DNA from 2 places in the Bacillus sp. FSL W7-1360 genome. Region 2 is predicted to be linked to the other one. Evidence: a T-box and tRNA genes for the amino acid it is inferred to sense, from the RefSeq annotation. Region 2 holds a T-box; the other holds one or more tRNA genes.
What was found. A T-box is a leader RNA that pairs with one kind of tRNA and senses whether it is charged. The one in region 2 lies ahead of ileS (isoleucine--tRNA ligase), so its partner is inferred to be a tRNA-Ile.

Region 1 (15,000 bases), 970 kb from region 2:
CCTCCATTAACGCAAATCCTTCATTGTTCACGATATGCCACACGTCCTTTCCCCAGTTGAAGCGTATAGACAAATGTCTGTCCGTGGATCACCACAGTCCATGTGCCTGATTGACGGGGGTGACCATTTTCTAAAAACGCAATTTCGTTGAAGTCCATTGTTACCGCTTCTATCACTATAGGAATAGGGTAAGAAAATTGCGCAATAACCTCACCTTCACTCGTTAATGTCAGTTGCTGATCAGAGAAGGATAAGTCGATACGCGCTCCATTTGACATGGCAATATGTTGTGCTAAACGCACATCATCTCTTAGTTTGTCTGCAGCTAAGAACGCTTCTTTTGTTTTTATTGTGTTTGGAAAAAAAGAGAGAGGGATGAGCAAAACGAGTGACAAAATGAGGAGGGAAATCAGCAACTCTACTAACGTAAAACCATCTTCATTACGGAGAAATAACAACATTACGACCGTCTAACAAAAGCGTTTTGCCATTCGGACAGGTGACAGTATCTACATATCCTTCATCGACAAGCGCTTGTAAGTTTGTTGGGAGCGTACCATGCTCGATTTCATAAGCAGCAACTTGTGTTTGCAATAATTTCTGTGTCGCTTGGCAACCTTGCTCACCGGCAACATCGGTATTTTTGGATAAGTTTGGCAGTGCAATGAGGAGTAATAAGGAAATGATCATCAACACAACGAGCATCTCTACTAACGTAAAGCCACGCTCGTCTTTACATATACGCTTCAAATTTTATCACCTCGAGGAATTTTTACGGGGATGAAACAGAGGACAACCCACCTTTCTAAAAAATACGGGATCATACGACCCGTTACTATACAATTAGACACCGCTCTTTATTTTCCTGCTTCTTTTTTTATTTTTTTGCGCATCCGTCGCTTCCCACTTAAGTCTCTGGTATACTAATCACACACTCATTTTTTCCGGATCGTTTGCCCAGAAAGGGAGCTTTGCATGCGCACACTCATGATTAAACTCATTCGCTTATATCAACGATGCATCTCACCACTTAAACCACCTTCATGCCGATTTTATCCCACATGCTCTCACTACGGGATCGAAGCAATTAAACTGCACGGCGCACTAAAAGGTGGTTATTTGACATGTAAGCGCATCTTAAAATGTCATCCTTTCCACCCCGGCGGTTTTGACCCGGTACCGCAAAAAAAAGCAAAGAGTCGCTCATAATTGAACAACGCTTTGCTAAAATAATGGGCCTGAGTGGACTCGAACCACCGACCTCACGCTTATCAGGCGTGCGCTCTAACCAGCTGAGCTACAGGCCCTTATGTAGGCATAAAAAAAGACCTTGCTTTAATTGGAGCGGGTGATGGGAATCGAACCCACGACATCAGCTTGGAAGGCTGAGGTTTTACCACTAAACTACACCCGCGCTTTGGAGCACTTCTGTCATAAAATAAATAAGCGGAAGACGAGATTCGAACTCGCGACCCCCACCTTGGCAAGGTGGTGTTCTACCACTGAACTACTCCCGCAAATATGGCTGGGCCACCTGGATTCGAACCAGGGCGTGACGGAATCAAAATCCGTTGCCTTACCGCTTGGCTATGGCCCAATTATAAGTTTGGTTGCGGGGGGCGGATTTGAACCACCGACCTTCGGGTTATGAGCCCGACGAGCTACCAGACTGCTCCACCCCGCGTCGAAAAAATATCATTTTAAATGGCGGAGGAAGAGGGATTCGAACCCCCGCGCGGTTTAACCCGCCTGTCGGTTTTCAAGACCGATCCCTTCAGCCAGACTTGGGTATTCCTCCATTAAACATTTAAAAATAACATGGTGGAGCCTAGCGGGATCGAACCGCTGACCTCCTGCGTGCAAAGCAGGCGCTCTCCCAGCTGAGCTAAGGCCCCAAATGATTTTGTATGTATGCCGCATTCCGTTAAGTAACAGCGACAATTAATAATATATCACACGTTGTGAGCGTACGCAAGGGCTTTTTGAAAAAAATATTTGGCGCATTCAAAAAGCCCGCTTGCGTAAAGTGGAAAAGTCTTCCTCATTCAATCGCACCAATCATTTCAAACATCGGCAACATCACAACAAGAAACAATGTAAACACAAAACCACCAATGAATATGAGCAATAATGGTTGTAACCACGTTGCACCCTTTTGCATGCGATCATCCATTTCCTCATACAACCAGTCACTATAATGTTGCAAGTCACGCGCAACAGAACCTGTTCTCGTCCCATTCTCAACGACAAGTGCCAACTCATTCATAAAACAATCCCGTTCAAAAATAATTGCCTCGATGGCCTCGCCTTGCGCTAATCGCTCTCTGATGTACGTCGCTTCTTCTCGTAAAAACTGGAGTTGACGTTGTCCTTCAAACAATTGTAACGCATCTTTTATCGTCATGCCAGCTTGTAACAAGCGTCCCATTTGTAAAGCAAAGTAATACGTGATGACTCTTTGTAAAATTGGACGCAAGCTTTTTCTTTTTAACAGGAAAGACATCTGATCGTGAGGAGAACGCTTTTTAAAATGTAGAAAAAAACAAAGCACCACAACGCCAACAACAAGCACAAAACAAAGCAATGCAACTGGGAGATACCGCATAAATGCGAAGAATAATTGGGTCATCATAGGTGGGTCCGTATTCATTGTCGCAAACAAAGAGGAAAAGTGCGGCACAATTAACTGGTTTAAAACGAGGATGACGAGCACTGTGCCCCAAACAAGCAGTAGTGGGTAACGCAACAACTTTTGTAATTGTTTTGTTGTTTGTTGTCTTTTTAACGCCAACTGCGACGTTTTGAGCAGCCCTTCATCAAGGGTTCCTTGTTGTTCATAGAAGTAAATAAACGACCAAATTTCTTTTGGTAACGCCAGCACTTCAACACTATCATGAAAGGACTGCCCATCTTGAAGTCCCGCTCGAATTGTGGCAATACACGCTTTTAGGCGCGCGGAACTGTGCACAACAAGAAAGGCAAGCGCTGCATCCATCGCATATCCTTGTGATAGTAACCGTCCTAATCGCTCTAAAAATCGAATCGTCTCAAGCATATCTTTCTCTCGCCTTCTCCTCACCTACCTCCCTCCTTTTTTCCGCACAAACTTTGCAACGTCGCATCATCAATTGTACCAATACTCCAAGCCCGCCGCGCAGCATGAGGGATGGTTACCGTCGTATTTGTTGCCTGACTTATGTCCTCTTCTATACATGTCAACCATTCATATAATGCCATTCGTCTGTCCCCATCTTTTAGGGGCACAAGTTTTTGATGGATAATTGCTCGTATTGCTTCCATCCAATCGCACTGGGCAATTTCAAATTGTTCGAGCCTGTGACGCGCCATACGTGCGCTCCCGGTGTGCAACGTCGCCAACACTAAATGTCCTGTTAAGGCTGCTCGAAAAGCAAGCTGGGCCGTCGTTTGGTCACGTATCTCACCAATTACAATGATATCAGGGTCGTGACGCAATACTGCCTTTAATGCCGAAGAAAACGTAATCCCCGCCCGTTCATTCGTCTCTACTTGCACAATACCATCAATTTCATGCTCAACCGGATCTTCAATTGACACAATTGCCCGCTGTTTTTGGGCAAGCAATGCTTTGATGCACGCATACAACGTTGTCGTCTTACCAGAGCCGGTGGCGCCAGTAAAGAGTAATAAACCACTTTCATATGTTAGGAAACTTTTTAGTCGTTTGCTATGGGATTTTAATACTGGAAGTTGATCTAAAGTGTACGAAGCAAATCTGGGGGTGAGCCGAATCGCTAAACTTTCGGCTTTTTTCGCTGGTAAGGTGGAAAGGCGTAGATGGTATGTTTGCTGTTCGTGCGTAAATGTCATCGACGTGCTTTGTGGTTTTCGCCGTTCTCCAATATCCATTCCAGCGGTATACTTAAAGTGGCTAAGCAATCGCGCTGCTTCCATCCAAGGCAAAAGGGTTTCATCGTTCATTTGCCCATGAATCCGGTAAGCAATCCGGTAGCCATCTTCTTGCGGGGTAAAGTGAATATCACTCGCCTGTCTATTTATCGCTTCCTTTATTAACGCCTGACTGGCGCTAAAAACGTCATCCATCTCCATACATCACTCCTCTCATTACAGTACTATTCGCGCACGTCATCTATGTTTCCTGCTTTTTTGACACATTTTATTGTGCTTTCCCGGCACAATTTGATACGATACTTATTACATAACCATTTGAGGAGGTCACATCGTGCAACATGATGCGATAAAAACAGCTCTCTATAAAAATCAACCGGTCTCCTTTTCTACATATCCGCGTGAAAAGTGGCACGCACTATATTTAGCGAGTAAAAAAGATGCGGTTTCCTGCTTGCATTGCGGGGCTCCACTCGACATGCGTTTTCCTATTCATGAAGCGCCAACGTTTGTCCATCCTGACTCAGATATGAGATGTGCTGAGGAAATAGCCGCTTATGAACGCATACAAGCGGCAAAAGAGGAAACTGCGGCGACAACAATCGGATCTTTTTCCCTGCCACAACGCCGAGCAATCTTAACTAACCCTACTCCTTCAAAATGGCGGTCGCCAACAGCCATGACAAAAATGTCAGACTTTAGGCCACCAATCACTGAGCAATCTGTTGCTAGCCATCGTTACCGCAATATACTCGCTGAAAAAAATATTATTGTCGATAACAATCAATGGAGAGCGATTCAACATGTCCACGGCCCTTTGTGTCTACTAGCAGGTGCAGGTAGCGGGAAAACCCGCGTATTAACCAGTCGAGCAGCTTACATGATCGCATGTGCAGACATTTCGCCAAAAGAAATGGTGCTCATCACCTTTACTGCCAAAGCAGCGCAAGAAATGCGCGTCCGCATGCGCACATACCCAGGAGTTGATCCAAAAAGTGTGCAGACACTTGTCATTCGTACCTTTCATAGCTTATTTTATACGATGTTACAACATGCAGCGCCCAATCAGTGGCAGCCAGCAAAGTTGTTACAACCAGAATGGCAAAGGGTGCAACTTTTAAAAGAAGTTGGAAACGAACTCGGATTAACAGACGACTCGTTTGCTTTTGACCAAGCACTTACGCAAATTAGCTACTGGAAAAACCATCTGCTTGCCCCAAATGAAGTGGAACCGTCAGACATATTTGAAGAACGTTGCCGCCACCTTTACGAACGCTACGAACAGACACGCATCACTGCGCAACGATTTGACTTTGATGACATGTTAATTGGTTGTTTGCACTTACTCCAAGATAATGAGTCGCTTTTGCAACGTTACCAACAACGATTTGCTTATATTGCAATAGATGAATTCCAAGACATTAATAAAATCCAGTTTGACATCATTCAATTACTCGCTCAACCTACCCACAACTTATGTGTGGTCGGTGATGACGATCAATCCATCTATGCCTTTCGCGGAAGTGACCCAAATTATATCCAATCCTTCCAAGATATCTATCAAGAAGCAACAACCATTTATTTAACAGAAAACTACCGGTCCTCACACCCCATTATTTCTTGCGCAAATGAAGTCATTGCTAAAAATAGACGTCGAACTAAAAAAACGTTAACGGCCCAGTATACAACGGACATATCTCCACACTTGTTTTATCCTTACAATGAAGAAGAGGAAGCAACAATGATTACGGAAGACATCCAGCAAACACTAAATGACGGTGTGTCACCATTGGAGATTGCAATCATTTACCGGACCAATGTCGCTGCCCGCGCAATCATTGAACGGCTTATGAGTACCGGTATTCCTTTTACAATTGAACAAGACTTTTCCAGTTTTTATGAAAGAAACATGGTCCGTTGCGCCCTCGCCTTTTTACGTATCGGGCAAGATGAAGAAAACATCACTGTACTAAGTGATCTTTTACAAGCATTATTCTTGAAACGTACAACCATCTCAGACATCCATTTATTGCAAACAACACATCAGTGCAGTTCACTCGAAGCGCTCTCATTTTTAGAGAACTTGCCTACCTTCCAGCAAAAAAGGCTGCAAACACTGCCCGAACAATGTCGTTCTCTTCAAGCACTTACACCAACCGCAGCGCTCAACAAAGTTGAACATACACTTGACTTTAAAGACACATTAAAAAAACAAGGGCATGAGGGACATAAAATGGATAAAGGAAGCGATGATTTTCGTCAACTCCAAGTGATCGCCGCCCAATTTGATACAGTACCCGAATTTTTAAGCTATATCGAGCAAATGACCTCGATGCACCGAGAGAAACAACAACTAAACACCCATATAGATGGTGTTCATTTACTCACCATCCATCGCGCAAAAGGGCTTGAGTTTGACCATGTCTATATCCTTGGGGCTGTAGAAAACAGCCTTCCGCACGAATATGCATTAGATGCTTTACGAGGCAGAGATGAAGCACCATTAGAAGAAGAACGCCGTCTCATGTACGTGGCAATGACGCGAGCGAAAACACACCTTACGATTTCTGTGCCAACATACTATCGCAAAAAACGTGTATACCCTTCACGTTTTTTGCGCACTTTTACTGGACGTAGACAATGATCGTTTGTTCATATTTCATTTGTGGACCGTTATATATGCTTGCCCCCCTTCATAATATGAAACGAGGGGGGATAAGCATGCTTGGTGGATTTGAATGGTTACTACTTGCTTTAGCGGTTGGAAGATTTACACGTCTCATGGTGGAAGACGAAATCACCGCACCAATTCGGGAACAGTTTTTAACGTGGAAGGAAGAAGAAGAGGAAGGAGAAACTGTCCTCTATCCACACCCTAAAGGAACTGGGATACAATATTGGATTGGTGCTTTACTTGCTTGTTACTGGTGTTCAAGCATTTGGGCAGCAATTTTCTTATATTTTGGATTTGTGCTGTTCCCAACCATCTTCATTCCCATCATCATCATCTTAAGCGCCGCATGGGTTGCAGCAATCATTGAAACGGGGTTGCGTAAATGGTGACCAGTTATACGTTTGTCATCCATCATAATGGAGGTGGCGGCATTGCCCAATCTATGCGTGCAATGTCGTCTCCTATGATTTTTTGCTATAAACGTGGTGCACAATACATTTTCACTAACCCAACAGGAAAAAAAGAGTACTTGCCCACTATGAAGCGGGTTGCACAAAAGCTGCAAAAATTCCCAATTAAAGGTATTGTTATCCGACATTTGGCCAATATTCCACTCCAAGACTGCCTATGGCTTGTCCAGCAAATCAAATCGCCGCTAACAATTTACTTACATGACTTCTTTGCAATTTGTCCACGTCTCTTTTTCGTGCGAAAAAATGGTGACTATTGTCATATTCCCACGAGTAGCAGCACCTGCGATGCGTGTATACATCCTGATAAAATAAAACAGATGAAAATGATGTTACGTCCTCACACCCCTTCTATCACGAAATGGCGCAACACTTTTTATACTTTATTTAAAAAGGCTACACGAATCATTGCGCCAAGCCACACCGTCAAACAAATTTATGCTTCTTTTTTTCCGGACGTCTCTATAGACGTCGTTCCTAATGTGGTTGCGCTCAAAAGACATTCCCTACCAAAAAAAACGCCACACCTACCATTACGTGTAGCGTTACTCGGTCACTTATTTCGGCATAAAGGGGAGCAACCGGTGAAAGAATTACTTACGTACTTAAAGTCTAACCCTTTGCCTGTTCAATTGTATAGTTATGGACAAGTTGCCCGTGTTTTACGAGCATCGCCTTTGCTTATTCAACGCGGAACATACACAACGGCAAATATAGAAAAAAAATTGCTCGCTGATGAGATTGACATCGTGTGTATTCCCTCTATTTGCCCAGAAGCATTTTCACACACTACCCACGAAGCACTGACACTCGGATACCCTGTCTTGTGCTTCCACCTCGGCGCGCAAGCAGAAACCGTCCTCAAAAAACAGGGAGGATGGGTCGTCAAAACGCACAATGGCAAAGGGCTTTACAAGCAATTGGACTATTTGTGCCAACATCTTGATGAAGTGTCTCTTCTGAAACAACAACTCCAGTTCAATTAACTTTTTGTAATTGAGACACAATATGAGATGCACGGTGGAAAAAGGTATGTGCGCGTCGTACTTCTTCTGCCGCTTTTTTTCTTTTCTCGTCTCTTTTCTTTTTGTTTTCGAGATAAAACCGAACTGCTTGAATACAATTTTTTGTGTCTGTAAATGTCTCAATCTCTTGTTTCGAAAAAAAGCGGGCAATGCCTGGACGATGTTCACTCAATTGAAATCCAGCACAAGCGGCAATCTCAAACGACCTATTGTTGACACTTTTTGCAAAAATCTCTCTACCTCCTTTTTCATAAGGTCTAAATGTATTTAACACCACTTTTGCCCGATGATAACAATGCGCAACATCACGAGGGTGCAACCACCGCGATCGATGTATCACTTTTTTTGGAAGCTGATCAACTCTCCATGGACCAACAACTTCAATTTGAATGCGCAGTGCTGATGCGAGTGATTTTAACAACGTGACACGTTCAGGATAAGGATGGCCGACAAAACACACATCATAAACTTGCTTTTTCTCCTGTGGATAAAACGTATCTTCATCATACCCTAACGGTAAAAATGAGACATTCCCACCGAGTTTTTGATAAAACTTCACAGCACCCTCTTCAACAGTAAAGCCACGTTTTACAACCGGCAAAACGTTAATTGATCGTTCGATATGATAAGGATCTTCTGTAAACCAGACGGCGAGTGGGGGCAAGTCACGTGCTTGTAACGCTTGCCGAAAGTCCTCTGGCAAATGATTACCTAAAAACATAAACAACCAATCCACTTGGTGGGTAGCACACAATTTCTTTAACGCTGCAACCCTCTGAACTGGACACGGTTTCTCTCCAACCACCTTCACACCTACTTGTGCAAACGCACGACAAAGCGCCTGTTCAAAATATGGATATACACGTCGATAGCCCGAGGAAATGAACAACATCTTCATACGCGTGTAAGTGTAACGACGTTCGCTGCTTGTTGTCCTGATGGTAACTCTGAACTGTAAACAAATCCATATACTTGTACCGTGTGTGATATGTTTGTTTTAGTAGGGACTGTAATCTCAAAGTCAGAAAAAACAAGTTCTTCACCTGGAGAGAGTGTGTTCACTGGCGGCCTTAACCAATACTCTCCGGTTTCTTTCGCAATCTTTTCAGCATTCTCTTCTACATAGTGCCAAGCATCCATGACCCCTTCACGAGAAATTTGATAGTCCTTTTTCTTATTTGAATGATCCCTTTTAATCTTTCCCGATAAGTTGGCATCTTCAGCGTGATTAAATGACAAACAAATAATTGGCTCTGTTAAAGGAACCGATCCTTCATTTTTAATAACAAAATGTCCTTTGATTAAAAGTGATTCCTCAGGAAGAGTAGGCATAATAACTGAATACGTAAAAAAAGGATGAATCAGCGGTGTTGTTTGAATAGAGGCATGCTCCTTATTCTCACCTTCATCTATGACTGTAGAATGTTCTGTCAACTCTGCTAGTCGTTCAGTCAATTCGGCTATGGCCCTTTCTCTTTCATGTAATTTTTTTTCCACTTGCTTAAGTAGACGGTCTTGACGGACCATTTCTGAACGAAAGTGTAATAACTGCTGTTTCATTTGAATTACGGATGGATCTAACATACATTGTTCGTGCTGACTCATTGTAACAACCTCCTCATTCATTCGTGTATACATATTCTTATGTAGGACATTTGAAAATAAGAAGAACCGAGCCGTCCCCTAGAAGACGGCTCGGATTATTTAACAGTCCGATGATTGTTTCACACTTGGTTGTGGGCATTGATCACTGCCTGGAAATACAACCGGGCATTGAGGTGGGAACTTGTTATCGCGGCAAACAATGTCTGTAACTGGGAATTCATTTCGTGGTTTGCAATACGCTGCCTCTACTTCAAGTCGAACATCTGCGTATACATGGATGTCTAAGCAGAAGGAGAAAGAAATATCTAATTGTGCAAACGTATCGTCACACACAATTTCAGCGTCACATTGACCAGCAGAGATAAATGCATCAACCAATGTATCTTTTGGTGCGCATAAATAGAACGTCTGGATCGTGGCGAATTCAATCGGATCAGATGTACAAATGACATCACCTGTGCTATCCAAAATGTCAACTTCTAGCAACCCTTTTGCCAACACCTTTACTTTCTCCAAGCAAACCTCTTTGCCATTTGGCAGGCACACATTTACTTGTACCCGACATGCAGGATCGGTGACTTCCCTCGTTAATAAGGATTCTTCTAATACTCTACACCGAGTGGTGTATCCTGGAAAATCCTCAAGAAAATCACACAATGATTCCCCAGGCGTTTCATCACAAGGGAATATATCCGTCAGCTCCGGCTCCCTAAAACTAATTGTAGGTAAGTCGACTTGACGTGTGACCCAGTCAAATACTTTAGGCACGCTGATACACACGCTGTGTTTTTCCTGATCGTGACTCATGGAGGGACCTCCTTTGAATTTTTTAGCGAAAAGCTATCTCTTTCTGAACCTTGTTTCTAGGTGTTCGGACTACTGTATAGTATGACTTTCGCGCCAATATGTGCGGCATTCGCATATTTATTTTTTAAAAACGGACGAAAATAAAGATCAATGCATACATTATGGCATCAAATGAACCATTAGGGGAGAATACAATGACACATAAAAAAGCGTCTACTGATCAATATACCTTTCAATCATTTAAAAAGAACAAAAAAAAGAAGGGGGCTAAACACCAACTCAAGTGTTGCTGTCAAAAAAATAAGCGTGCAAACAAGGCTAGTGACTAGCCTTGTTATTTTAAATCCTGCTAAAAACAATTTATTTGATTCACATTTAAGTCATTCATGAATACAGTAAATTAATGTATAGACACTCGCCTAGTTTTTGGTACACCTATTAGCAGTGCGTAAAGGAGTGAATAAACCTGTGAGAAAACGTATAGCCGTTGTCGGACTAGGTTATGTCGGTTTACCATTAGCCATTTCATTATCTGAACATCACGATCAAGTACTAGGTATCGACATTGACACAAATAAAATAAAGAAATTATCTGAAAGTATTTCTTACTTATCAGATGTCTCAAACGAGGCGATCACATCATTAAAAGGAAGAGGTTTTACTGCCACTTCTTCCTTTAAACGCGTTAAAGAAGTCGACACCATTATTTTATGTGTGCCCACGCCACTCATTATGGACCAGTCTCCTGATTTAAGCTATGTCCAAACAGCAATGAAGTCATTACTTCCGTACATTAAAAAAGGCACACTCATTGTATTAGAAAGTTCAACCTTTCCAGGAACAACTGAGGAAGTCCTCATTCCTTTGTGTGAACAGGAAAATCTTATTGTTGGAGAAGATGTATATATTGCATATTCCCCTGAGCGAATCAATCCAGGTGATTCATCTTATCTTTTTAAAACAATTCCAAAAGTCATAAGCGGTGTGACCCCTCAATGTCTTGAAGAAATTACTCAATTATACACACCTGTTTTTGATCAACTCGTCCCTGTCTCATCGCCAAGAGTCGCAGAAATGACAAAACTATTAGAAAACACACAGCGTTTTATCAATATTTCCTTCATTAATGAAATGGCACGTATTTGTCATGACCTTGATATTGATGTATGGGAAGTTTTAGATGCCGCAAAAACAAAACCCTATGGTTATAGCCACTATGAGCCTGGCCCTGGTATTGGTGGGCATTGCATCCCTGTCGATCCACTTTATTTAAAGTGGAAAGCCAATCAGTCTAATATCCAAACAGACTTCATCGACTTAGCCAAAAGAATTAATGATGCGCAACCATATTACATTGCTTCTCGTGTCCAGTCGTTGTTACACAACATTAATCAAAAGGATGCTTCCGTTCTACTTGTTGGCATTTCTTACAAAAAAGATGTCAATGATTTAAGACAATCTATTGTTCCCCTTATCGCTCGCCAATTACGTTTAAAAGGAATGAGCGTCTCTTTTCATGATCCTTACATCGAACATATGACGATTGATCAAGAAACGCTTACGTCTATCCCACTAACACCTGAAACACTTGCTCGTCACACACTTGTACTCATTACCGCTGATCATTCTTGTCTTGACTACAATATAATTACCGAACATAGCAACATGTTATTTGACACACGTAACTGTCCAATTGCTTCAGAGAAACCGATAGAGCGATTGTAAAACAGTTCCCACAAAAAACCGTTGCTGTAAAATCACGCAACGGTTTTTTCCTTATTCTCTTAACGTGAACGGCTTTTTACACTATGAGAAAACCAATCCTCTTCACCTGAATGTTTTAAGTTATGCTCCTTTTTTTCTTCTAAATCTGTTTCCCTCTCTTGGTGAGAAACGAAAAAATTACTTTCGGCACTTTCTTTACGATGTAAACTTTCCTCCGGCTGCTCCTGCACAAAATGCTGACCAACAATTACTGGTTCTTCATTGATTTGTTTTTCCTCCTCAATTAATGAAATGCGTTGTTTCAATTGCTCATTTTCCTTCTTTAATTGATCAATCATATCATAGTGGTATTCATTTTTATAACGTGCCAACTCTCGTTTCAAGCGATTATTTTCTGACTGTACGTGAATCAACCGTTGCTGTAACTGTATGCCTGTCAATCGTAATGGTCGTAAAGATTCTTCACTCATTCCTTCACACCCTTTCTAAAAAACGTTCCTATTGCATATGTATGAATACAATTAGTAAAAATGACGGAATCGCATGTTGATCTATTTTTTATTATCATACAAGCAAGATAAATGAAATGGTGCATATGATTGAATAACCGCCTATAGAAAGAAGGGAATCCAATGTCTCAAGCAAGCATGCCCAATTTCACACCAACGATTACCATTGATCGTGATGCTGTCGTAAATTTGTTGTTAGCCTCCATTGCCATGGAAGAAATGGGGCTCGCCCATATCATTAATGCGGAAGGTGAGAAAATCCAATATGTACTTGGTACACTACCAGGTATTACTGGGCCTCCTGCCACTGTAGAACAAATTATAGAGATTAATGAAAGTGTAGCATCCATGCTAGACGCCATCTTTAAAAAAGAAATGATTTTAGAATCTAAACTAAAGAATGTCGTTAAAATATTAGATCTTCCTGTACCAACTGGACCACCTAATGGCGGATAATGCTTATCATTGCAGGATTTCTGAGACTGATAAAAAAAAGACGTGCTGCCATTACCAGTGCACGCCTTTTTCTTTGTATCAGTCTTATTTCTTATGATAAGGACAAAATGTTATACCCACCGTCCACATGAATAACTTCGCCAGTGATCCCTCGAGCCAAATCACTCGCTAAAAACAGCGCTGTGTCTCCCACTTCTTCTTGTGTTGTCGTTTTCCGTAGAGGCGCTTTTTCTTCAATCTCTTTTAAGACATCGTTAAAGCCGCTAATTCCTTTAGCCGCAAGCGTCCGAATTGGACCTGCAGAAATGGCATTGACACGAATTCCATCCTTCCCTAAATCGTTGGCCAAATACTTCACACTCGCATCCAGTGCAGCCTTGGCGACACCCATCACATTATAATTACGCACAACACGCTCCCCACCAAGATAGGTTAATGTTGTCATGCTGCCGCCCTCTGTCATGAGTGGTCGCGCAGCTTTTGCTACAGCTGTAAAAGAATAGGCACTTACATTTTGGGCCAGTAAATAACCTTCACGGGTCACGTTTAAGTATTCGCCTTCTAATTCTTCTTTATTTGCAAATGCAATACAGTGAACAAGGCCATGTATTGTACCCACAGCCTCTTTCATATGTGCAAATGCCTGTTCAATTTGCTCATCGTTCGTAATATCGCACGGGAATACATGATGCGCTCCAGGCAACGTCTCTGAAAGGGTTCGAACATTTTCCCCTAACCGCTCTCCTGCATACGTAAAAATCAAGTTCGCCCCTGCTCCAGCTAGCGCTTGCGCAATGCCCCATGCAATACTACGCTTATTTGCTACGCCCATCACAACATATGTGCGGTCTGATAAATTTAATTGTCTCATTTTTTGTCCCTCCACATGAATATATTTAATTTTTTTAACCGTTCATCCAACACTACTCACAAGTGCAGGCCATCCCCTTCATATAAGGAAACCATGAAAAAGGCAACGCAAGTTGAAAAGATAACCACTCTCCAGAAAAAGGGTGTTTAAACGCAAGTTTGTGACAATGCAACGCTTGATGAGCAAAAGTAGCTGGCTGTCCCCCGTATAGTTCGTCCCCCACTAAAGGATACCCTATATATGCTAAGTGCACACGGATTTGATGTGTTCTCCCAGTCTCAAGTTGCAGCTCGATTAAGCTATAATCTGGAGAAGATGCCCCTGTCTTCACATGCGTTCGTGCGCACTTCCCATCTGCACGTACTTCACGCGTGATGATGCTCGTATCTTGCCGACCAATTGGTGCATCAATGACATCCAGTGTAGGGGGCAATTGGCCTTGAATCAGTGCTTGGTAACACCGCTTTAATTGCCCTTGCTTTTGTAACTGAGACATCCGTTCATGTGCATAACCATGTTTTGCGATAAGCAACAGACCACTTGTACCTTTATCTAAACGATTGACCGCATGAAACGTTGCCTGAATTTGATGTTCCTGATAATAATGTAACACTGCTTGCGCCAATGACCCATACGGGTGTTCCCTAGAGGGAATCGTTGACATGCCTGCCTTTTTTTCTGCCACAAGTATATGGTCATCTTCAAAATGAATCATAAACGGGGTAGGTTCTGGTTGAAGCGTTGGATACTCCGGGGGTAGCACCATCCGTACTGTGTCACCAGGCTGCAATAAATGACGCACTGTCACCTCTTGTCCGTTCACTTCCAGTTGACCACCTTTAAATTTCACTGCCGCCAACAGTCGCTTAGAGACTGACTTTTTCTCTCGTAAAAACGTTCGCAAAAGCATGGGCGCTTCTTCTTTTTGCACAACCCAGGACATCGCATTAGTCACTAATAAACGACTCCT
Region 2 (15,000 bases):
GCGAACCCTTTCTCCAGAAGCTACTTTTCAATGTATTGTTCACCCACAACTTATTCAAAAACAAGCAGTCTCATAGACAATAAGGGGGAATTTGTCATGATCAAATTAAAACTACGGTTATTTTGGTATCGATTGCTTTACAAGCTCGGATTAAAAGCGGATGAGATTTATTACATAGGTGGAAGTGAGGCGTTGCCACCACCGTTGTCAAAAGAAGAAGAAGCAACCCTTTTAGAGAAATTGCCGCTTGGAGATGAGGCGGTTCGAGCGGTTTTAATTGAACGCAACTTGCGGCTCGTTGTATACATTGCGAGGAAGTTTGAGAACACAGGCATCAACATTGAAGATTTAATTAGCATTGGTACGATTGGTTTAATTAAAGCAGTGAATACGTTTAATCCTGAGAAAAAAATTAAGCTTGCAACGTATGCTTCTCGGTGTATCGAAAATGAGATTTTAATGTATTTACGACGCAACAATAAAACACGCTCAGAAGTTTCTTTTGATGAACCATTAAACATTGATTGGGATGGCAACGAATTGCTATTATCAGATGTGCTTGGGACAGATGATGATATTATTACAAAAGGAATTGAAGAACAAGTTGATCGTAAATTGCTTGTGAAGGCGCTGCATACGTTGAGTGATCGTGAGAAACAAATTATGGAGCTCCGTTTTGGTCTGTCAGGTCAGGAAGAAAAAACACAAAAAGATGTGGCAGATTTGCTTGGTATATCGCAATCTTATATTTCCCGGCTAGAAAAGCGGATCATTAAACGATTGCAAAAAGAGTTTAAAAAAATGGTGTAGTCTCGGAAATATTTTTTGATCGTTCAAATGCGTTTAGAGAAGGCGTCGCGCTTATTTAAACATGTCGCTAAATGTCGAGATATGCATATTTTTCCTCCTGTCGGACATACTTCTCCTGACATCATTTTCCGTTCAGGGGGGAAAGAATTTGACTCGAAACAAAGTAGAGATTTGTGGTGTAGATACATCGAAGTTACCTGTACTAAAGAACACTGAAATGAGGGAGTTATTCACCCGCCTTCAAGACGGATATGAGCCCGCGCGTGAGACCCTTGTGAATGGAAACTTGCGCCTAGTATTAAGTGTCATTCAAAGGTTTCATAATCGTGGTGAGCATGTCGATGACTTATTTCAAGTTGGCTGTATTGGTTTAATGAAATCAATTGACAACTTTGATTTAAGTCAAAATGTGAAGTTTTCTACTTATGCAGTCCCGATGATTATCGGTGAGATTCGCCGTTATTTACGTGACAATAACCCCATTCGTGTGTCACGGTCGTTACGAGACATTGCTTATAAGGCACTACAAACACGTGATCAAATGATGGCGGAGAAAAAGCGTGAAAAAGAGCCAACAGTGCAAGAAATTGCAAAAGCGTTAGATGTGCCAAAAGAAGATATCGTTTTTGCGCTCGATGCCATTCAAGATCCAGTGTCACTGTTTGAGCCAATTTATAATGACGGCGGTGATCCGATTTTTGTGATGGATCAAATTAGTGATGACCGTGAGAAAGACACAGACTGGGTCGAGGCAATGGCGTTGAAAGAAGCGATGCTGCGTTTAAATGACCGAGAGAAAACCATTGTCAATATGCGCTTTTTTCAAGGGAAAACACAGATGGAAGTCGCCGATGAAATCGGCATTTCGCAAGCACAAGTGTCTCGCTTGGAGAAAGGTGCAATTCGGCAAATGAACAAGCATATTGAATCGTAAAAAGGCTGAACCCTATATGTTAAAAGGTACTTTTCATCGTAGACAAGGATGAAAAGTACCTTTTTTGCTTTTGTTAAGAAAGTATCGTTTCTCGTTTACTGTTTCCTGTGGTAAAATGTAAGGGAGATAAGGTTTCCGGAGGTTAGAAGTCAGATCCGGGAATAGAGTGAAGCATTTAAAGGGTTAATACGGTCAGTTTTTAATCTCAGGCGGCTGACTTCTGTGTTCTGGAAAGTGAGGTACATCACGTGATGTGGAAAGAAATATCGACCCGTTTTTTAGAAGCCTCTACACTCACAACATTGATGCCACATTTGGTTGCGGGGTTTACAACAAGGGAAGGTGGCGTAAGTGAGCTTCCTTATGCCACATGTAATTTGGGATTCCATGTTCATGATGATGCCGCTGCTGTGATTCGCAACAGAGAGCGACTTGCTTCTGACCTGGCGTTCCCGCTCGATTGTTGGGTAGGGAGTGAACAAGTGCATGAGACAACGATTCGTTATGTCACGAATAAAGATAAGGGGAGGGGTGCGTATTCGCTCAGCGATGCCCTGCCAGCAACAGATGGATTATATACAAATGAGTCTGGGATTTTACTCACGAGTTTGTATGCAGATTGTACCCCGCTTTATTTTGTCGCACCACGTGCACGTTTGATTGGTCTTTGTCACGCTGGATGGCGTGGAACGGTACAGCAAATCGGACAAAAGCTTGTGTCGCTATGGCAAACGAAACATCATGTGCCGATAGAGGATATTCATGTCTTCATCGGACCCTGTATTTCTGGACACAAGTATGAAGTCGATCAGGCTGTGATTGATCGTGTAACCGCCATTGTTCCAGTAGGGGCCGTGCCACCGTATCAGCAAGTACGTGAGGGACATTATACCCTTGACTTGCGTATGCTCCATCAGCAACTGTTTCAAGCAGCAGGTCTTTGTATGACGCAAATTTATACTGCACCCGAGTGTACATACATTGATCCACGCTTTTTTTCTTATCGTCGAGAGAAAGGCCAGACAGGTAGAATGATGAGTGTCATAGGGATGAGGAGTGGGAAATAACTTGTATCCTTCTGTGAATGTAGAAGAGAATTTCATGGATATTCGCCATAGAATTATGACGGCTTGCGAGAAGAGTGGACGGGCAGCGTCAAGTGTTCGTGTCGTTGCGGTTACAAAAAATGTTGGTGTGCCGACGATTCACCGTGTATTGGCAGCAGGGATATATGATATTGGTGAGAATCGTGTAGATACGGCGCTGGAAAAGATGTCGGCGGTTACTCATAATAAAGCGGTCTGGCATTTTATTGGGTCACTACAATCAAAAAAAGCGAAGCATGTTGCGAGTGCGTTTACGTATATTCACTCATTGGACCGGCTGCGTCTAGCACAAGCACTTGATAAAAGATTAGATCAACATTGTCCCCTAAAATGCTTTGTCCAAGTAAATGTGTCGGGAGAAAAGACGAAAGCTGGGTTGCGCCCTCATGAAGTGAAAGATTTTATTGCTGCATTAGCGGACTTTCCATCGTTACAAATTGTGGGGCTAATGACAATGGCACCGTTTGTTCGTAATGCTGAGGAAGTACGTCCTGTATTTCGAGCGCTACGGTTATTGAGAGATGACATCCAATCGCTGCAACTGAGTCATGCCCCGTGCAAAGCGTTGTCGATGGGCATGTCCAATGATTATCAAGTTGCGATTGAAGAAGGGGCAACCTTTATCCGTCTAGGCACATCTCTTGTTGGTAACGAAACGTTGAGATAACTTTTGTAGAGGAGGGGTTCTGTGAGCTTTAAGTCTAAGTTTAAACGTTATTTTCATATAGAAGACACAAGTGACACAGCGGATTTGCCTGAGGAACGATTATCTCCACAGCAGCCTAAGAGAGCATCGGCAGTGACAAAAGAAAAAGCAACGTCTCCAAATGTAGTCAGCTTACAAAGTGCACAAAAAACGGCAAAAATGATGCTTATAGAACCACTTACATATGACGAAGTCCAACAAGTGGCCGATCATTTAAAGCGTCGCAAGGCAGTCGTTCTCAATGTAGGACAAATTGAAGAGGACGAAGCGCGACGTATGGTTGATTTTTTAAGTGGTACTGTGTATGCGATCGATGGTGATATTCAAAAGATTGGTCCCGGTGTGTTTGTGTGCACGCCAGATAATGTAGAAGTGACAGGATCGATTTCGGCTTTTATAGATAATAAGATAGAGTAAAAATGAAAGGTGGCGTATCATCATGTCAGTTGTGATATTTATTTTCTCTTTTTTACACAATGCATTTTGGTTGTACACATTTGCGTTGCTTGCATATATTTTAATGTCGTGGTTTCCAAATGCTCGGGAAACGGCGTTTGGTCAAATACTAGGTCAAATCTGTGAGCCGTATTTGGCAATTTTTCGGAGCTTTATTCCACCACTCGGGATGATCGATTTGTCACCGCTTGTTGGTATTCTCGCGTTGCGTTTAGCAAGTAACGGGCTTATTGCACTACAAAATATGATTTTGTCGCTTTTTTAAAGACGCATGATGTACGAGCATTTTCGGGAAACAGAACGTCCCTTTGTGGATGACGTCCGTACGTTATATGATCAGGTGGTACAGTATCATCAAGAGAAGATGACAGATTTTCTTAATAGGCGAGAACAAGAAATAATGAAAACTATCATTGGAAAAGATGAAGCGGTAGACCTTTGTTTTTTCGGCGGTTCTGCGCAGTGTGAACGAAAGCGAGCGGTGCTCCGTCCCAGCTATTTAAAGGATGAGCAGTGTACATGGTCAATCAGTATTTTAGGCGCTTCATTCTCAAGTAAATTTGTCAACATCGCTCATCGTGATGTACTTGGGGCGCTTATGCAGGTTGGTTTAGAGCGAAGGAAGTTTGGTGACATTTTTGTTGCAGACAATCAGTGTATGTTTGCTTGTGTAAGTGAGGTTGAGGGCTATGTTCGCAGCGTCCTTACGCGAATTGCGCAAGTGAATGTTGAGCTCTCGCCGTTGCCGCTTTCAGCATTTATCGGCCCTCCTGTGCAGTGGGATGAACGCCATGTGACGGTATCTTCGTTACGGATAGATACGATGGTTGCGGTGATTTATAGCCTATCACGAGCCAAAGCAGTAACGGCCATTGGAAAAGGACTTGTAAAAGTAAACGATTGTCCTATTGAGAAAGCAAATGTCCACTTATATGTAGGTGACGAAATATCTGTCCGAGGTCTTGGGCGTGCAAAGTTTTTACAAGCGCATGGACTGACAAAAAAAGACCGTGTTCGGGTTGTCATTGGACGCCGTCTTACATGAGGACACATGAAAAAGAAAAAATGAAAGCAGGAATTGGCAAGGCGCTGTCGAATAAGTAACGGTAGTGAAGTTTTCGCAAGGACGATTTTGGTTGAGTAACAAATACATACTTGGCCTATTTTAAAGAGGAGGTGGCTGCATTGCCTTTAACACCATTAGACATTCACAAAAAAGAATTTACGCGTTCATTTCGTGGTTATGATGAGGATGAAGTGAATGAGTTTTTGGATCAGTTAATTAAGGATTATGAAGCAGTGTTACGAGAAAAGAAGACATTGTTTGAACAAGTGACATCACTGGAGGAAAAACTCGCTCATTTTAACAACATCGAAGAAACATTAAACAAAGCTGTTTTGGTCGCACAGGAAACTGCCGACGATTTGCGTCGTAATGCAGAAAAGGAAGCGCAGCTTATCGTGAAAGAGTCTGAAAAGAATGCGAATCGCATTGTAAATGAGGCATTAATGAAGTCTCGAAAAGTGATGATGGAAACAGAAGAAATGAAAAAACAAGCGTCTGTGTATAAAATGCGCTTTAAGATGTTGATTGAAGCGCAACTAGAAATGTTACGGAGTGAAGACTGGGACCGTGTTGTTGATGAAGAAGTAGAGGAATCTGGATCAACACAAGAAGTGCCAGCAAAGTAACTTGCATTTAGCTTGCAAGTATTATATAATGCTATTCAACTGAATGAACGTTAAAAGCAGTGAGAGGGACAGTATGTAAACAGGAACAAGCTAAAGCGAATCGGGGATGGTGTGAGCCTGGTCATTTGTTCGTTTACTGAAAATCACCCTTTAGTTCTATGCATGAATGCCGGGACAGGTTTGTAATGCATGGCGCGTCATCCGCGTTACCAGTGTATGAGTGGGAGTTGTTGCTCTCATGAGGGTGGTACCACGGGAAAAGCTTCTCGTCCCTTTTCGGGATGAGGGCTTTTTTGTTTTTAATGAGATATGGAAAAGGGGCGACGAGATGGATTATAAGCATACATTATTAATGCCAAAGACGGCGTTTCCGATGAGAGGGAACTTACCAAATAGTGAGCCGAAACGACAAGAAAAATGGCGTGAGACCGATATGTATAAGCAAGTGCAGACACGAACGGAAGGGCGACCTTTATTTATCCTACATGGCGGTCCACCTTATGCCAATGGTGACTTGCATATGGGGCATGCACTCACACAGACGCTAAAAGATTTTATTGTGCGTTATAAATCAATGACTGGTTTTCAAGCACCATTTGTGCCCGGCTGGGATACGCATGGATTACCAATTGAAACAGCATTGACGAAGAATAAAAAAGTGGATCGCAAAAAAATGAGCACAAAAGCGTTTCGTGAACGGTGTGAGGCATATGCTTGGACGCAAATTGAGCGGCAACGGGAACAATTTATGCGTCTGGGCGCGCTTGGTGATTGGTTCAATCCGTATGTGACCCTCGATAAGTCGTTTGAGGCGCGGCAAATTCAAGTATTTGGCGAGATGGCATGTAAAGGTTATATTTACAAAGGAAAAAAACCGGTGTATTGGTCGCCGTCGTCTGAATCTGCATTGGCAGAGGCAGAAATTGAGTATCATGATAAGCGTTCGCCATCTATCTATGTTTCTTTTCAAGTTATGGACGGGAAAGGTGTCTTGTCTGAAGATGATGCCTTCGTGATTTGGACGACGACACCGTGGACGCTCCCAGCCAACCTCGGGATTACAGTACATGCGGATTTAGATTATAGCGTTGTTGCAGTAGATGGACGCTCGTATGTTGTTGCAAGTGGTTTACTTGATACGTTAAAGAAAGAACTATCTTGGGAAGATGCGACTGTTACGAAAACAGTGAAAGGAAGCGCACTTGAATATATTACTGCGAAGCATCCGTTCTATGAGCGAACAGCGCTTGTCATGAACGGGGAACACGTGACGCTCGATGCCGGAACAGGATGTGTGCATACCGCGCCAGGTCATGGGGAAGACGACTTTGTTGTTGGTCAGAAGTATGGATTAGATGTGTTATGTCCAGTGGATGAAAAAGGCGTTATGACGGAAGAAGCACCTGGTTTTACGGGTGAATTTTATGACAACATTAATAAGCAAGTGGCAGAAAAATTGACGGAAAACGGTTCACTTTTGAAGTTGTCGTTTATGACCCATTCTTATCCACATGACTGGCGGACGAAAAAACCAGTCATTTTCCGAGCAACAGCACAGTGGTTTGCCTCGATTGAAAAAATTCGTGGGCAATTGTTACAGGCGATCAAGGATACAAACTGGTTTCCTGAGTGGGGTGAAACACGACTTGCTAACATGATGCGTGATCGTGGTGATTGGTGTATTTCTCGTCAGCGTGTGTGGGGCGTGCCAATTCCTGTTTTTTATGGAGAAGATGGGCAGGAAATCATCACGGAAGAAACCATTGCGCATGTCGCCCAGTTATTCCGCGAACACGGATCGGGCGTGTGGTTTGAGCGAGAAGCAAAAGACCTTCTTCCACCTGATTTTACATCACCACATAGTCCAAATGGTCACTTTACGAAAGAAACAGATATCATGGATGTCTGGTTTGATTCTGGTTCTTCTCATGAAGCGGTCTTAAAAGAACGCGAAGATTTGACGTTTCCGGCAGATGTTTATTTTGAAGGAAGTGACCAATACCGAGGTTGGTTTAACTCCTCACTGTCAACGTCAGTGGCAATCAATGGGGTTGCGCCTTATAAAACTGTATTAAGTCATGGGTTTACGATGGATGGCGAAGGGCGGAAGATGAGCAAGTCGCTAGGAAATGTGATTTCTTTGGCAGATGCAACGAAGCAGTTAGGTGCAGATATTGTGCGTTTATGGGTCGCATCATCTGATTACCGAGCGGACGTGCGCGTTTCAAAAGACATTTTACAACAAGTCGCAGAAGCGTACCGGAAAATCCGCAACACATTCCGCTTTTTGCTTGGGAACTTGCATGATTTTAACCCTGAGGTAGATCGAATTGCACCGAGTGAACTGAGCGGTGTTCATCAGTTCATGTATGTTTCATTGCAAGAGTTGATTGAAAAAGTACGCCAAGGTTATGACGAATATCAATTTGTGACAGTGTACAATGAGTTCCGCAATTTCTGCACGGTCACACTTAGTGCGTTTTATATGGATATTGCCAAAGATACACTTTATATTGCGCCAGCAAATGACCCGGAAAGACGGGCATTCCAAACGGTCATGTATGAAGCAGTGGTAACCTTATCGAAATTAATTGCGCCGATTTTGCCGCATACAGCAGAAGAAGTATGGGAAAACATTCCTGGCGTCGCTGAAGCAAGTGTGCAATTAACCGATATGCCAACGGCGGAACAACAACAAAATGTCGCAGGCTTGAAAGCTGAATGGCATAGGCTCATGAACGTGCGTGATGACGTATTAAAAGCATTGGAAGAAGCGCGAAATGAGAAAGTGATTGGCAAGTCGTTGCAAGCATCGTTGACGTTGTATCCAACAGGAGAAGTACGTGAATTACTTGGGCGCACGGCTGATTTACAAAAGCTGTTTATTGTATCGGAGGTTGAGGTGGCTGCACCAGAACAAACCGTACCAGAAGCAGCCCATCAGTTTGAGCAACTCGCTGTCCTCGTGAAGAAAGCAGCTGGAGAGACTTGCGCGCGTTGTTGGCAAGTAAATCAGACTGTAGGTACGGTGGCGGCACACGAATCGCTATGTGCACCGTGTGCGGAAACAGTAGAAAAATTGGCGCTTGATGCTTGATAAATGATGCGTGTCGGGAAGTTAAATCGCACCTCGGGTTTCGACCGGAAGAGCACGTTTTAGAGTGTACAGCGTGTATGCAATCATTGACCCACCAAGATTTGTGACTCAAATATGGTGGGTCTCATCTTGCATTGGGCTGATGTTTTACTAATTTTTTTACATAAAATCGACATTTTTTGATACTTTCCCCAGTTGTAAGCCGTTTCATATACAATAAAGGTGTACCATAATGAATGGAGGTTTTGCAGATGAAATCTACGAGCTGTATGATTTTTTGTTGATGTATGCATTTTGTTATTGATCTACTGGTTTAACATTTAGGAGGGATTTTTTATGAAAAAATGGCTGTTATCGGCGATCATGCTTAGCACTTCACTCGTAGTTGTTGCATGTGGTGGTGAGAGTGACAAAGTGAGCAAAGAATCGAGCGGTGAAAATGCAGAAGACACTGAGAAACTCGTGATCATGGGCACAACAGATGTTCATGCCCATATGATGCCCTACGATTATATGGTGGATGAAGTGGATGACTCTTTTGGTTTGGCGAAAGCACATACGCTAGTGGAAGAAATTCGTAATGAACATGAGCATACACTTTTATTAGATAACGGGGATATGATCCAAGGGAGTGTATTAGGAGAGGTTCTCTCTAGTGTTAATCCGGTCAAAGCGGACGAGCCGCATGACATTATGGATGCGATGAACCTCATGAAATACGATACGGCAGCACTAGGAAATCATGAGTTTAATTTTGGGCTGACGTACTTAGATGATACGATTGCGAAAACGAAATTCCCGTGGTTAAGTGCAAACGTTTACAATGAAGGGACAGATGAATTGCGTTATGACCCTTATACGATCATTGAAAAAGAAATCGGTGGGGAAACTTTGCGTATCGGTGTGATCGGATTTGTGCCACCACAAATTATGACGTGGGATGCTGTGCATTTAGAAGGGAACATTTATGTTGAGGAAATTATTGATTCAGCTGAAAAATACATTCCCAAAATGAAGAAAGAAGGCGCTGATCTTGTTGTTGCGCTCTCTCATTCGGGCATTGATCCAAATGATGAGGCAAGTGAAAATGCTGCATATCAGCTATCTCAAGTAGAAGGCATTGATGCGATGATTCTTGGTCATCAGCATTATGTGTTCCCCGGATCAGATGACTTCACTGACATTGATGGGGTTGATGTAGAGAAGGGAACCGTTAACGGTGTACCGGCGGTCATGCCCGGGTCTTGGGGTAACCACTTAGGTGTGATTGAACTCGACCTTCGTCATAAAGACGGCGCATGGGAAGTCGTTTCGTTTGATAGCAAAGTGAAAGAAACGGCGAAGTATGATCCACATCCTGATATGGTGGCACTTGTTAAGGAAACGCATGAGGCGGCGGTAGCGTATGTCAATCGTCCTGTCGGGGAAGTAGAGAAAGATTTGAACACGTTTTTCTCTCGCATCATGGATAACGAGGTCGTTCAATTAGTGAATGAAGCACAATTAGATTACATGAAGCGCAATTTTGCTGGAACAGAATATGAAGAGATGCCAATGCTATCAGCTGCTGCGCCTTTCCGAGCCGGACGTGGTGGGGATTATACAGACGTTGGGGCTGGTGAAATCGCGATTCGTGATGTCAACGATATTTATGTCTATCCTAACACGCTGCATGTCGTCAAGGTAAATGGTATGGCGCTTCAAAAATGGCTAGAGCGTTCTGCAGAAAACTTCTTACAAATCGATCCAGCTTCTTCTGAAGAGCAACCTTTGATCGATACTGATTTTGCCAGCTTTAATTTTGATACCATTGAGGGCGTAGCATACAAAATTGACGTGACAAAGCCTGTTGGAGAACGTATCGTTGATCTGACATATGAAGGAAAAGAAGTAACAGCAGAGGATGAATTCCTCGTGGCAACAAATAATTACCGCGCAGGTGGAGGGGGAGACCACCTGGAGGATGTAGAAACGGTGCTCGCTTCCACAGATGAGAACCGCGAAGTAATTATTGACTATATCCGAAATTACGATGGCGTATTAAATGTGGAAGCATCAAACAATTGGTCAATCGTTCCTTTTGAGACGGACGCAAAAATTGTATTTGAAACGGATATCGCTGGAGAAAGTTTGGCAGATCAAACAGCAAACGTTGCTTTTGTCGAATTGCTTGAGGACACGACAGGTCGCTTCCAGTTTCATCCGCTTGTACAATAGCAGAGTTCTTTTTGTTTTTGTAAGTTGAATAAAAGAAGTGGCGTGAGAGGGCGAACAGTTTAGAATATAAACGTTCGCTTTCTCTTTGCTTTTGGATCACATGAGACTGATGAAAAGACTCTCGAGTTCTATATACATTTTGTCGATGGCATTTGTTTCGTTTGGCTAATATTGGTGGGTAATATCTGTTAAAATCCGGTGATGCTATCGAAAAGGAGATGGTGTTGATGGACGAGCATTTTTTACATTTAAAGGAAACATTGTTGGCACGAGCGGAGACGTTAACAGCACGTTTGGCTGAGCCAAATTCGCATGATACTGGAGAACTTTCGCATTATGATAATCACCCTGCTGATACAGCAACAGCATCCTTTGAATATGACAGAGACGCGGTGTTACACAAGCAAGTGGAGGATGAGCTCCATGAAGTGAGACGTGCGTTAGCAAAGTTTGCAGACGGCACATACGGTATATGTGAGAAAACGGGGGAAATGATTCCGTATGAACGTCTTGAAGCGTATCCTACCGCAAGAACAGTCGCTGCTTACCGTAGTAAAGCGAATCATGTTGTCCCACAAGTCGGTACATTGACGAACAACTATTTTGCTGAAGACCGTGAATTCGACGCATATGAGCGTGTGAGTCATTTTAATGATCGAAGAGAGACTGAGGAAGAAGGCGCAGAAATTGGTGAGCGCTTAGCAACAGGGATGACTGGTTTTCATGGATCAGAAAGGGTTGTTGATGAGTCTCGCGACAACGCACGGACTTATCCAGAACCAGATTAAAGATAACCAGCTTGTTTCCCTACGCATTTTGCAGAGCGACTTTCGGAGAAATATGTGTTACACTATGGATACATCTTAATTGTGTAAGGGGGCGGGCGTGCTTGGCTTACGTCATCGCATTGGTAATCATCGCACTGGATCAGTGGACAAAATGGCTTGTTGTCACGCACATGGAGATTGGTGAGAGAGTTCCAGTTCTCGGTCATGTGCTTTCTTTGTATTCTCATCGAAATGATGGGGCGGCGTTTGGAATTTTATCGGGACAAATGTGGTTTTTTTATATTGTGACAGTGGGCGTAATTGGTGTCATTATTTATTTAATTCAAACGGAAGCAAAATCAAAGCGATTGCTAAAAATTGCGCTAGGTCTCGTACTAGGAGGCGCAATTGGTAATTTTATTGATCGTCTATTAGCAGGGGAAGTGGTGGATTTTATTGACACATTCGGCAACTTTCCGATCTTTAATATTGCTGATGCTTCACTATCTGTCGGTGTAGGTTTATTTTTACTTCAGATCTTAATGGATACATGGAAAGAAAAAAGGGGAACAAGTCAATGACGTTTTCGTGGACAGTAACAGAAGAACAACATGAGGAACGAATTGATCGCTTGTTGGTGACCTTGGTTGAAGATGTTTCACGAACATCTGTGCAACGTTTGATTCACGATGGGGCAGTGAAAGTGAACGGTCAGATGATCAAACCAAATTATAAAGTACAAATAGATGATCACATTGATTTTGCTTTTCCAAAAGCATCAGAAACAGTGATTGAATCTGAGGACATCCCGCTTGATATTGTTTATGAAGATGAAGATGTCATGGTTGTGAACAAACCTCGCGGCATGGTTGTGCATCCTGCGCCTGGACACCGAAGTGGCACACTTGTCAATGCGTTGCTTTACCATTGTCGGCATTTACCGAGTATGGATGAGCATGTGCGTCCTGGATTGGTACATCGGATTGATAAAGACACATCGGGCTTGTTAATGGTTGCGAAAAATGAGTTTGCGCACGCGCATTTATCAGCGCAGTTGAAAGACAAAACGACGGAACGATTGTACAAGACCATAGTTCACGGCGTCATTCCTCATGCAAAAGGAACAATTGATGCGCCAATCGGTCGTGACCAACGTGACCGACAAAAAATGACGGTGACGCATGTGAATAGTAAAAATGCAGTGACGCATTTTACGCTCGACGAGACGTTTGCGCATTATAGCTATGTATCATGTCAATTAGAGACAGGTCGCACCCATCAAATTCGGGTTCACTTTGCGTATATTGGTCATCCAGTCGCGGGAGATGCGAAGTATGGTCGTAAAAAAACGTTACCGATTGACGGACAAGCACTTCATGCAGAGATTCTCGGTTTTTCTCATCCTCGAACTGGAGAAGCGCTACGTTTCTTTGCGCCTATCCCAGAGGATATGCATACGCTGTTGCAGCAGTTGCGCGAAAAAGCTTGACAAGCAATGTGAAGTTTGCGATACTAGATGAAATGAATAGGATCCTTTAAATACAGTCCTGTGAGGCTGGGAAGGTAACGGCTAGGTAGCTGTGTCATTGTGCTGCCTAAAATTTCCTTGTCCTCATGACGGACAAGGGAATTTTTATTTTCTACGTGTATCCGGAACAGGAGGTTTAGCAAATGTCGAGAGTAATATTAGATGCAGATGCGATTCGACGCGCAGTGACGCGGATGTCTCATGAGGTGATTGAACGAAACAAAGGGACAGAAAACATTGTATTGGTTGGGATAAAAACACGTGGCATTTATTTAGCAAGACGCATTGCGCAGCGGATTGAAGAAATTGAAGGGGCTGCGGTGCCAGTTGGGGAAATTGATATTACACTTTACCGTGATGATTTAACGATGAAAACAGCAACACATGAGCCAATATTACAAGGAAGTCATATTCCTGGTAAAATTGATGGAAAAACGATTATTTTGGTCGATGATGTGTTGTATACAGGTCGAACGGTACGTGCCGCTTTAGATGCATTAATGGATATTGGCAGACCAGCAGCCATTCAACTAGCTGTATTGGTGGATCGTGGTCATAGAGAACTACCGATTCGTCCAGATTATGTCGGAAAAAATGTGCCGACCGCTCGTCAAGAGAGAATCGCAGCGAACGTCAATGAGGTTGACGCACTTGACGCAGTAATAATTGAATAACTCCTCTTTAAATCGAGTCCAGTGAGGCTAACAAGAGGAACGGTGTGGCTCATTTTGGCTGCCCTTGTTCTCACGTGCCTCCTGTACTTACAGGGGGTATTTTATATGGCAAATATAAAGGAGTATACCAATGAGACAATCACGTTCAATGCGATTAGGAATTCGTGAAATTCCTAATCTGCAACAATGGTTATTTTTCAGTTTACAACATTTATGTGCCATGGTTGGCGCGACAGTCCTTGTTCCGATACTCATTGGCATGAGCCCTGCAACAGCGCTGTTATCGAGTGGACTTGGAACACTTGCTTTTTTACTTGTGACACAAGGGCGTGTTCCTGCTTACTTAGGTTCTTCGTTTGCATTTATTTATCCAATCATTGCAGCGCAAGAGATTGGCGGACCAGAAGGGGCGATGATCGGGAGCTTTTTTGCCGGTGTCGTTTATGGCGGTGTGGCAATTGCGATCAAGTTCTTTGGCGCACGCTGGTTGTTAAAAGTGTTGCCGCCAGTCGTTGTTGGACCGATTATTATTGTCATTGGATTAGGACTTGCAACAACAGCCGTAGGAAATGCAATGTATATGCCGGGAACCGACCAATACAGCTTAACGCATGTGATGGTGGCTGCGGTCACATTAGGGGTGGCGATCATTGCCGCTGCGTACTTCAAAGGTTTTTTAAACTTAATTCCTGTTTTACTTGGACTAGTGGCGGGTTACTTCGTTGCGCTATGGCAAGGTTTGATTGATTTACAACCAGTTCGAGAAGCAAGCTGGTTTGCCGTACCCGATTTAATGATTCCTTACATCACCTATTTACCGAGTTTTAACTGGACCATTATCGTCCTAATTGCACCGGTGGCACTTGTGACATTGGCCGAACATATGGGTCAGTTAATGGTGTTGAGCAAAGTGGCAGGGCGCAACTTTTTAGAAAAGCCAGGGATGCATCGCACTGTATTCGGTGATGGACTAGCAACGATGATTGCGGCAATGATTGGAGGACCACCGAATA

Region 1: it encodes a tRNA-Ile, which carries the amino acid that the T-box ahead of ileS (isoleucine--tRNA ligase) is inferred to sense. The anticodon was not compared.

Annotation. Positions count from the first base shown of each region.
Region 1 is NZ_CP151950.1:1,655,743-1,670,742, forward strand. Features, by position in the region: gene NSQ26_RS08465 (hypothetical protein) at 1-31, opposite strand, end outside; gene comGD (competence type IV pilus minor pilin ComGD) at 21-461, opposite strand; gene comGC (competence type IV pilus major pilin ComGC) at 442-750, opposite strand; gene yidD (membrane protein insertion efficiency factor YidD) at 976-1,209, shown strand; tRNA gene NSQ26_RS08485 (tRNA-Ile) at 1,234-1,307, opposite strand; tRNA gene NSQ26_RS08490 (tRNA-Gly) at 1,341-1,414, opposite strand; tRNA gene NSQ26_RS08495 (tRNA-Gly) at 1,446-1,517, opposite strand; tRNA gene NSQ26_RS08500 (tRNA-Gln) at 1,523-1,597, opposite strand; tRNA gene NSQ26_RS08505 (tRNA-Met) at 1,608-1,684, opposite strand; tRNA gene NSQ26_RS08510 (tRNA-Ser) at 1,706-1,798, opposite strand; tRNA gene NSQ26_RS08515 (tRNA-Ala) at 1,820-1,895, opposite strand; gene comGB (competence type IV pilus assembly protein ComGB) at 2,042-3,079, opposite strand; gene comGA (competence type IV pilus ATPase ComGA) at 3,076-4,089, opposite strand; gene NSQ26_RS08530 (ATP-dependent helicase) at 4,223-6,532, shown strand; gene NSQ26_RS08535 (DUF1360 domain-containing protein) at 6,610-6,951, shown strand; gene NSQ26_RS08540 (glycosyltransferase) at 6,945-8,018, shown strand; gene NSQ26_RS08545 (CgeB family protein) at 8,011-8,949, opposite strand; gene NSQ26_RS08550 (hypothetical protein) at 8,952-9,662, opposite strand; gene NSQ26_RS08555 (BMQ_0737 family morphogenetic spore coat protein) at 9,762-10,469, opposite strand; gene NSQ26_RS08560 (nucleotide sugar dehydrogenase) at 10,938-12,194, shown strand; gene NSQ26_RS08565 (hypothetical protein) at 12,254-12,664, opposite strand; gene NSQ26_RS08570 (alpha-helical endospore appendage domain-containing protein) at 12,827-13,159, shown strand; gene fabI (enoyl-ACP reductase FabI) at 13,251-14,030, opposite strand; gene NSQ26_RS08580 (RluA family pseudouridine synthase) at 14,083-14,985, opposite strand; gene NSQ26_RS08585 (NAD kinase) at 14,978-15,000, opposite strand, start outside.
Region 2 is NZ_CP151950.1:685,335-700,334, forward strand. Features, by position in the region: gene spoIIGA (sigma-E processing peptidase SpoIIGA) at 1-76, shown strand, start outside; gene sigE (RNA polymerase sporulation sigma factor SigE) at 97-810, shown strand; gene sigG (RNA polymerase sporulation sigma factor SigG) at 959-1,744, shown strand; gene pgeF (peptidoglycan editing factor PgeF) at 1,996-2,811, shown strand; gene NSQ26_RS03435 (YggS family pyridoxal phosphate-dependent enzyme) at 2,846-3,517, shown strand; gene NSQ26_RS03440 (cell division protein SepF) at 3,539-3,973, shown strand; gene NSQ26_RS03445 (YggT family protein) at 3,996-4,277, shown strand; gene NSQ26_RS03450 (YlmH family RNA-binding protein) at 4,323-5,057, shown strand; gene NSQ26_RS03455 (DivIVA domain-containing protein) at 5,198-5,704, shown strand; T-box leader at 5,755-5,981, shown strand; gene ileS (isoleucine--tRNA ligase) at 6,033-8,801, shown strand; gene NSQ26_RS03465 (bifunctional 2',3'-cyclic-nucleotide 2'-phosphodiesterase/3'-nucleotidase) at 9,138-11,018, shown strand; gene NSQ26_RS03470 (TraR/DksA C4-type zinc finger protein) at 11,246-11,806, shown strand; gene lspA (signal peptidase II) at 11,908-12,366, shown strand; gene NSQ26_RS03480 (RluA family pseudouridine synthase) at 12,363-13,274, shown strand; gene pyrR (bifunctional pyr operon transcriptional regulator/uracil phosphoribosyltransferase PyrR) at 13,457-13,987, shown strand; gene NSQ26_RS03490 (solute carrier family 23 protein) at 14,118-15,000, shown strand, end outside.